3 regions of the Paenibacillus sp. EKM212P genome follow, and region 3 is predicted to be linked to each of the others. Evidence: riboswitches for the same ligand, from Rfam matches in the RefSeq annotation. Region 3 holds a riboswitch; each other region holds the start of a gene.
The links. Region 3 has a riboswitch for cyclic di-AMP ahead of G9G54_RS06950 (3D domain-containing protein). Riboswitches for the same ligand answer to the same signal wherever they lie in the genome.

Region 1 (3,111 bases), on a different contig from region 3:
GCCACACGTACAAGCCTGTTACGTGCTTGTTCATCCGTAGAAATATCAGCCTGTGTGTAATTGGTGCTGGAGGTGATTCGTTTAAAGCTAACGACCTTGCCAGTGGATAAATCCACATGAATTTGCAGCTTACTCTTCGCTGAGGATTCAGGCAGATCGACCCGAAAGGTTTCGTAAGGGTAACTCTTTTTCCATGTACGGTCGTACTGTTGAAGCAGTTTTTCTCTAGATAAATAACCGTACAAATCTGTTTCGGCCTGATAGGTCACGACGGGCTCCTCAGGCTGTGATTCAGTATAGCCCAGCTCGGAGCGGGCGAAGTCCAATGCGTGTATGACCGCTTCTTGTTTGCTGATGACCTTTGCGTTCATTACTGATTCTGGACTCGGATTGCTAAGCGAGGGAATAAGCAATTGAAAGATAAAAAAGCAAATCAGGCCAATCCCGCCCAGCAAGCCTAATTTTTTGAAGTTGGCCGTGAGCACGACCGGTTTCCCGATAGGATTCATGAGTTTCCTCCTTAATCTGTAAATAAGAACATCCATTAAAGATATCATACTGCACAGGTTCCCGCCAACAGACTAGCGATATTCATGAAAATAGAGTGAAAGCACTTTAAAGTTCCAATAAAATTAGATAAGCTGCGATTAAACGATGCCCATTCGCAAAATAAAGCCAATTTCACGTTTTTTCGGCGAAATCGGTTTTGTGATCTGGATATAGAAGGATTATAATCTTGAGGCAATGCCTATAAAATACATAGGTAATGATATACAGTTGAGCCGAATTTCTATGGGAAAACGGGGGAACCATGTTACTGGGGTGAATTTTACAGCCGATCACTGGTGGATCGGAAGTGTAAATAGGGCATACTGTGCTGCCCGAATCCGTCAGCTAACCTCGTAGGCTATGAGCAGGAACCAAGTCAGGCACTCGGTTTTCCGGTGTCTTTTTTTGTGCGTATAAAAGTGTTTGGATTGGTTAGACCGCTGCGGGTGCAGATTATTCTTCCGATTGCTGTTATCCCCGGATTTTTTGATTGTATACCCCCTTTAATGGTTAAAATCCGGAGATAAAGGCAAACGCTTCGCTTCTTCAGAACAATTCTGCCCCCTTCGCTACTGCGCGCCATTAGCACAGGGGGATCGAATAGTGCTTGACATGCATTCTTCCTGTATTCAGGGAATGCTAATTATAGTTACTTAAGGTTTGGAAAAATCAAAAAATTCAGGGGCAACGACGATCGGAAGATCAAATGGAACGCGTAGCGAGCTTACACCGTATTAAATCACTGTTTTTATAGTTTTAAGGATTAGGAGAGAAGTGATGAATAGATGAATCCCAATGCAAGCTGGCTTCGGCTTTCTCCACCGCAGATATTCGTTGCGGGCTTTGCCATTATCATTCTTATAGGTAGTTTATTGTTAATGCTGCCGATCTCCAATACAACAGGAAAGCCACTTGCGTTTATAGACGCTTTGTTTACTGCCGCCTCTGCGACCTGTGTAACCGGGCTTGTCGTAAAGGATACCGGGCTCTTTTTTACCACTTTTGGTCAAGTTGTCATCGTTGCGCTGATCCAGATCGGCGGTCTTGGCTTTATGACCATGGCTACCTTGATTGCACTGGTGTTCAAGCGTCGGATTTCCTTGCGGGAGCGTCTCATTTTGCAGGAAGCGATGAATCAGACTTCTGTAGAGGGAATTGTCGGGTTAATCCGTAAGGTATTACTGTACTCACTAGTTATTGAAGGCGTATGCGCTACGATATTCTCGGTTCGCTGGTCCTTTGATATGCCTGTAGGCAGGGCGATTTATTTTGGAATCTGGCATGCCATCTCCATGTTTAACAATGCTGGTTTTGATTTATTCGGTGAATTTCGCAGCTTGACAGGTTATGTATATGATCCGATTGTTAATTTTACCGCAATGTTTCTAATTATTTCTGGCGGCATTGGTTTTGTAGTGATGTCAGACCTGGCAGAATATCGCAAGCGCAAGAGACTGTCCTTGCATACCAAGGTGGTACTCAGCATGACGGGCGCTATGATTGTAGTCGGCACGCTCGTGATTTTTGTATTTGAGTTTACGAATCCAAAGACTCTTGGCTCGCTTGATTGGGGTGGTAAGCTACTGGGATCTTTATTCCAGTCCGTTACTCCCCGTACCGCAGGTGCCAATACGCTGGACATCGCAGGCTTGCGGCAGGCTACGCAGTTTTTTATCATCATACTCATGTTTATTGGAGCTTCCCCTGGCTCCACTGGAGGCGGGATTAAGACCACAACATTCGCCCTGCTCATTGGAGCAGTGATTTCGATGCTGCGGGGGCGGGAAGATATTGTACTGTTCAAGTACCGACTTGCGCAGGGACGAATTTACAAGGCTTTGACCATTACACTGCTGGGGTTGCTGTTCGTGATCGGGGTGACCATGATTTTGTCGGCAACCGAAGATCATCATTTTCTGATGATCTTGTTTGAGACGGTGTCTGCGTTTGGTACGGTGGGGCTGTCGATGGGGCTTACACCTGATTTGACAGTCATAGGCAAGCTGGTGATTACCCTGACGATGTTTGCAGGTAGACTGGGGCCACTCACGCTAGCTTATGCACTGGGGCCGAAAAAGGGTAAAGAATTATATCGTCATCCGGAAGGCAAAATGATTATAGGATGAATCATTTCATAATACATTTCGTTGGTTTAATCATTTCAGGATTTTGCAAAATTCGATACCAGTCGCTCCGAAGTCAAGATATAGACGAACTAAACCATTTCGATCTATATCTTCTTCATTGGAAGTCGCTTATGGGATTTTTGCAAAATCCTCATTTATGAAATTGATTCAGATAAGGAGTTTTCGAGTAGATATGAAAACGCAGCAGTTTGTAGTTATTGGCTTGGGGCGGTTTGGCTCAAGCCTGGCTTTGCAATTGGTGGATATGGGGTGCGAGGTGCTAGGCATTGACCGGAATGAGGATGTTGTGGACAGTATGAGTGAGATGTTGACACATACTGTCGTGGCGGACGCTACCGATGAAGACTCGTTGCGATCACTGGGCATCCGTAATTTCGATTGTGGCATTGTTGCTATTGGTGATGACATTCAGGTA
Region 2 (3,111 bases), on a different contig from region 3:
GCTCCAGGTCTTGTAGACTGTTCAAATGTCCGCTGCGGAATAGTTTCTCCAGTCCGTTAAAACGGGTGAAGCCACCAACAGGTAGGAAAGGGTCCAACAATAATGCATAGTTCAGCAAGCGGTTGCCTTTATGCAGGACGGTTCGCCTCCTCGAAGTGAATCGTTATGTTATATTATTTCACTCTTTACTTGGAGATAACGAAAAAAACGAAATATATGTAATATATATTTACATTTAAGTGGCAGTTGTGTCAAATTAAATATTTTTATCGCTCATATATGTTAGTTAAAATAACATTGAAAATAATTATTATATTTTTGTTTACAAATAGTTGATGAGAGAGTATAATAAATCTGTTGCCTCAATACATTATGATTTGCGGTCGTGGTGGAATGGCAGACACGCTATCTTGAGGGGGTAGTGGGCGTACGCCCGTGGAGGTTCGAGTCCTCTCGACCGCATTATATGCAAGACCCAGTTAAAAAAGCATCCTGACACGGTTTACGTGAAGGGATGCTTTTTTTTGTTAAGCATTTTTCGTTATATCCTTTAGCTACAGAAGCAACGGTAGACAACAGGTCGTTTAATAACTGTGATAAAGAAGAATATCAGTTTTGCTGCAAAAGCTTCTCTATATCTCCCGCCAGCTTATCTGGAGTGGTTTGCGGTGCATAGCGCTTAAATACGTTACCTTCTCGTGTAATTAAGAATTTAGTAAAATTCCATTTGATCGCTTTGGACCCTAATACCCCCGGAGCTGTTTGGGTCAGGTAGCGAAATAAGGGGTGCGCTTGATCGCCATTGACATCTGTCTTGGCGAACATCGGAAAGGTAACACCATAATTGATCTGGCAAAACTCGGAAATCTCCTCGCTGGAACCTGGCTCTTGTTTGGCGAATTGGTTGCTGGGAAATCCCAAAATTTCGAGCCCCTGTTCATGGTACTGGTCATATAGCTCTTGTAACGCTTTGTATTGGGGGGTTAACCCACATTTGCTGGCTGTGTTCACAATAAGCAGAACATTCCCTTCATATGTGGATAACGGAATTGGTTTCCCTTGCAGGGTTTGCGCATCATATTCATAAACGGTCATAGTATCTCTCCTTATTCAATATTCAGCAATTAAATTGTAAGCAATTCAAAGTAAGGTTGCAAGTCTGGAAAAGCTGTATTAAGCCTTTAGCCGCTGTAAAATCGTATTTTGTTCAAAACAGTAAATCGCACTGCAAATGGAGCGAATTAAGGTGTTTCTTCTTATAAAAGCGGGTTCAATCGGTGTTTAGCTGGTACATATAGCGTATTTTCTTCTCTTTTTACAAAAAAAGGCCAAAAATGCTCTACCCTACGCCAATATTGACATGCTTGTCATTTTCGAAAAGGGATGAAAAACAGAGATTGAGTGAGTTGTGAGAAGGATAGTTGCATTGTAAGCGTTATTATTAATCTTCTATGCTCTAAAGGCCGATTTATAACCCCGCAGTTGAGCTTTACAGTCTTCCATGCGCGGGTGTATGATTCAAGACGTAATTTCAAATTAACTTGAATGAAGCAACAACGAAATGTCTATAGCGCTGAATTTTGCAGTTGCAAAAGCGGGGGAACCAATCGAGACTGTACGGCTTGCCGTGTGTCTCATGGGGTGAATTTTCCGGTCAAGTGCCAGAAATAGGGCGACTCTCACGTCCGAATCCGACAGCTAACCTCGTAAGCGTACAGGGAGAGGCAACAAACCGCCGTGTGCAGCCATGGTTTATTTTATCATGGATATGTCAGAAGCCGGAGGAAAGCCTTTTTCCTTCGGCTTCTTTTTGTTGTCTTTTTATACCGGGAGAGGAGCTACTGATGGAAGGTCGGTTAATTATTGTCACTGCACCGAATGAAGCGGGCAGAAGTTTTGTGAAATTGCTTATTTACAAAAAATTGGCGTTTGCAGTTCTAACGAATAGCGCCCAGGAGGAACGACAGCTCAAAAAAATGGGTGTGGAGCACATTGTCCGCATCAATACCATGCAAGCGGGAAAATGGAATTTTCCAAAAAAAGAAATTGGTAGTGTGTATTTGTTCGAGAACAGCTTGAATCTGACTTGCCGTTTCCTACAAATATGTCGACCACTAACATCGGAATCGATCTATGTTATTACGCACGGCTGTAATCCACAAGGAATTTATCGGGGATTGGGAGCGGACCATGTGATCTACACATTGAACGGAGAGGTGGGTTTTCTGCTGAACGGATAAGCACTTATAACATAGTTGTTTTATGATTTTATGATGAAATAAGAATGGCGATCTGAGGACCGATACGGAGGGTATAAACATGATGGATATATACATGCTGCTCGTCATGGCTGTGAGTTATGGAGTGATACTGCTGTTTGTACGCTGGTGTGATGCGCAGACCTCTAAAGGAGGACGAAGAGGATGATCGTTATACTTGGGCTTACGGCTATTGTGTTTATGTATTTAATCTACGCACTCCTGAACCCTGAAAAGTTCTAGTCAGCTATAGGGGATAGAGCAGGCGGGAACAACAGACCTGAATATTAAGCATCATAGGTAGCAGGTTTTCGCAAACGTGTGCACACAATTGGTGCTCTGGAAGCAGGTCTGTTGTTCCAAACGCAGGAGCATTTTGAAGGAGGAATAAAGGATGGAGCTGCTTCAAATTGGAATTGTGATCGTCATATTGCTGCTCTTGGTAAAGCCAGTGGGCACCTATATGTATCATGTATTCTCAAATGAACCCAATCGGACGGATCGGATTTTTGGCGGAACAGAAAAGCTGATTTATAAGATAGTAGGCTTGAAGAAGCTGGAGAGCATGCGTTGGACTACGTATGTTATGAGTTTCATTGCAACGAATGTCGTGCTTGTGGCGATCAGCTACTTGCTGTTGCGTTTACAGGGAATGCTTCCCGGTAATCCGGCTGGAAACAGTAATATGGAAGCATCACTAGCTTTTAATACGGTAATCAGCTTTATGACAAATACGAATCTCCAACATTATAGTGGAGAAAGCGGGCTTACGTATCTGACACAGATGGCGTTCGTCACGATGATGATGTTCACTTCGGCTGCTTCCGGTTTTGCGGTTGCTGCGGCTTTTATG
Region 3 (3,111 bases):
CAGTGATCACCGTTAAACAACTGCGTAAATCGTTCGGTAAGAATGAGATTTTAAAAGGCATTGATATAGATATCGCAAAAGGTGAAGTCGTCGTCATCATCGGCCCCAGTGGTTCGGGGAAGAGTACGTTTTTGCGTTGTATGAATCTGTTGGAACAACCTACAGACGGGGAGATTTTATTTGAGGGCGAGCCGATTACAGCTCGTGGCCATAATATTAATGTAACCCGGGAGAAGATGGGGATGGTGTTCCAGCATTTTAATCTGTTCCCGCATAAAACAGTGTTGCAGAACCTGACGCTTGCACCAATGCAGGTTAGAAGACAGTCAGGGAAGGAAGCGGAAAAAATTTCGCTAGAACTCTTGCGTACCGTAGGGCTTGAGGATAAGAAGAATACCTATCCGAACCAGCTATCCGGAGGACAGAAGCAACGTATTGCGATTGCGCGTGCTTTGGCCATGCAGCCGCATGTAATGCTGTTCGATGAGCCGACTTCTGCATTGGACCCTGAAATGGTTGGAGAGGTTCTGGATGTAATGAAGAAGCTCGCCGAAGGCGGCATGACAATGGTAATCGTGACGCATGAAATGGGTTTTGCCCGCGAGGTGGGTGATCGAATTATCTTTATGGATAACGGTCAAATTGTAGAGCAAGGTACACCAGAGCAGGTATTTGGCACTCCAAGCCATGATCGCACCCGTGATTTTCTTGCCAAAGTATTGTAAGGAAGTGCTGATATAATCTATAAAAAAAGCCCTCCGTTTAACGGAGGGCTTTTTTTCTTTTTGTCACCATTTCCCCATACTTTCGTAACAAATATCGATTTCTTGATGACAAAATTGTAATGAGTGTAGTATGATGTTCAAGGTTCCCAACATTTTCATGCGGATAAGGTTACAAAATTGTGATATTATGCAGTAAGCCAAAACTTACCGGGACAGCATGTGGTTATGACAACCGCTGAAGCTGGGCCCAAACTATGGGAAGTGCGGGGGACGTAACAACGGCAGTCATTCCGATACGTCATAAGACGATGTGGAATATGCCTAGGGGTGAATTGCACAAGCATAGGGCTTCTCCTGAGTCCGAATCCGACAGCTAACTTCGCAGGCATAACAGAGGAGGTACATATCTTTGAAACATCTAAAACATATTGGTAAAACGATGAAATTTGCGGTGCTTGCCGCAGCTATTGCAGGGCTGGCACAGACAGCTGGAGTAGCGGATGCTGCTTCGCTTCACACTGCCAAAGAGGGCGATACCTTTTTTTTGCTTGCTCAACGTTATGGAGTATCGGTAGACGAGCTAACGAAGGCGAACCCAAACATTGCTTCCAACAATATATATGCAGGTCTGCAAATTAAGGTGCCTGGCGAAAAAAGTGTGAAGGCAGCTTCGGATTCGAAGCCGCAGCTTCTTACGGAGAAAGCACCAGCGAATGAGGGGCCAACGATTGAAGCGTGGGGCAAAACATTCAACTATAGCAAAATAGTTGACGTTAAGGCTTCAGCGTATTCTGCCGCAGCCGACGAGAATGGTAAATGGGGAGCAGTGGACTACTACGGCAATCCGCTTAAACTAGGTACAATTGCGGTAGACCCGAACGTCATTCCGATGGGCACGAAAGTGCTGGTTACAGGCTATTCCCACCCAGGTTTGCCGGATCATTCTTTTGTAGCTGTCGCTCGCGATCAGGGCAGCGCCATTACAGGAAAGCGGATTGATATCTTTATTCCTGGCAACAAATCATTTGTGAACGACTTTGGATTCCAAAATGTGAAGCTGTACGTTATTGATAAATAGCATTGTACGTATATACGGTTTAATTAAACATAATATATATTATGTAAACTTAATGCCTGTATCCTACCGCATATAACTAGGTCGGACTCTTATCAGGTCTTATCCATAAAAAAGGCTGTCTTGACGAGCAGAAAACTTCTGCTGGTAAGACAGCTTTTTTACGTTGCTTTAGCTGTAGCTCAATCATAAACATATGGTTATTTCCGTTCCGATGTGTGGAGTAGCTGGGGGACTGTCACAAATTTGTAGCCCTTAGCTTTTAGAGAGTGAATTAGACCCGGCAGAGCTTGGACAGTTCCTTGCAAGTTGGAACTTTGACCTCCACCTGCGTGCATTAAAATAATAGAGCCAGGCCCGGTAGCTGGGATCACATTGCGTTGAATTTGTGTTTTACTTAATCCCTTCCAATCGAGAGAGTCTACATTCCAATTGACAATCATATAGCCATGACGACGTGCCCATTGGATTTGAGGCTCCGTGATTTCACCGTAGGGTGGACGAATCAACTTGGGGCGAAAACCTGCGCTGGCTTGTAAAATACGTTCTGTTTTTGTAATCTGGTTGCGAAAGCGTTCTGGTGTGGCCTTCCTAAAATCCGGATGAGTATAGGAATGGTTTCCTATAGCATGGCCTTCACGGATAATACGGCGTATGATCCCCGGATGCTTTTCCGCACGGTGACCGACGATGAAAAAGGTGGCTTTGATGCCATTGGCGTGTAATACGTCCAAAACCTGCGGCGTATACCTAGAATCGGGCACATCATCAAAGGTTAGGGCAATTTGGCGGGTGTGTGGGCCGCACATTTTAAAAATGTCCGCATGTTTTTTTCGCAGCATTGCTAATGTAGGAGTTGCTCGATCTGTGCTCTGATGTACAGAAGAAGCAACAGCTGCTTCCTTGGGATGGGTCGTTCCGGTGTTGGGAGGCGCATCCGCGTGAACGGGTAAACTTGAGAATGCTAGTAACAGTGCCAAGCATGGCAACACTCCCCTGTACGGCATATGTATCCCCCCCTTTCCGTGCAGTGGTACCTAGTGGTGCTCTCGACTATTATGTACCTGTCTTATTAAAAATATGCTGGTAACCAAGTTCGGCTCATAAACGACTGGAAAGAAGCCCACGATGAAACGATTATCAATGAAGATGATGGAGCTAAACGTAAATATTCTCTTAAACATGACCGAAAACAGGAGCATTTTCGCAAGTTTTAGCCTTACAACGAATTCGGTATACTGTGACAGCTGGTGTATAATGGGGATGCAATTCATAATTATACAGACATGGAATTGAAGGAAGGATGGATAA

Region 1: linked by a shared signal. The riboswitch ahead of G9G54_RS18135 (TrkH family potassium uptake protein) and the one ahead of G9G54_RS06950 (3D domain-containing protein) in region 3 are both predicted to bind cyclic di-AMP.
Region 2: linked by a shared signal. The riboswitch ahead of G9G54_RS04590 (hypothetical protein) and the one ahead of G9G54_RS06950 (3D domain-containing protein) in region 3 are both predicted to bind cyclic di-AMP.

The regions. Positions count from the first base shown of each region.
Region 1 is NZ_JAAMNR010000006.1:108,819-111,929, forward strand. It holds gene G9G54_RS18130 (CPBP family intramembrane glutamic endopeptidase) at 1-509, opposite strand, end outside; cyclic di-AMP (ydaO/yuaA leader) riboswitch at 771-924, shown strand; gene G9G54_RS18135 (TrkH family potassium uptake protein) at 1,335-2,675, shown strand; gene G9G54_RS18140 (potassium channel family protein) at 2,869-3,111, shown strand, end outside.
Region 2 is NZ_JAAMNR010000001.1:973,231-976,341, reverse strand. It holds gene G9G54_RS04605 (urease accessory protein UreF) at 1-118, opposite strand, end outside; tRNA gene G9G54_RS04600 (tRNA-Leu) at 380-462, shown strand; gene G9G54_RS04595 (glutathione peroxidase) at 610-1,095, opposite strand; cyclic di-AMP (ydaO/yuaA leader) riboswitch at 1,562-1,729, shown strand; gene G9G54_RS04590 (hypothetical protein) at 1,845-2,240, shown strand; gene G9G54_RS26200 (potassium-transporting ATPase subunit F) at 2,424-2,501, shown strand; gene kdpA (potassium-transporting ATPase subunit KdpA) at 2,653-3,111, shown strand, end outside.
Region 3 is NZ_JAAMNR010000002.1:179,838-182,948, reverse strand. It holds gene G9G54_RS06960 (ABC transporter substrate-binding protein/permease) at 1-16, shown strand, start outside; gene G9G54_RS06955 (amino acid ABC transporter ATP-binding protein) at 3-725, shown strand; cyclic di-AMP (ydaO/yuaA leader) riboswitch at 960-1,128, shown strand; gene G9G54_RS06950 (3D domain-containing protein) at 1,135-1,803, shown strand; gene G9G54_RS06945 (polysaccharide deacetylase family protein) at 2,001-2,807, opposite strand.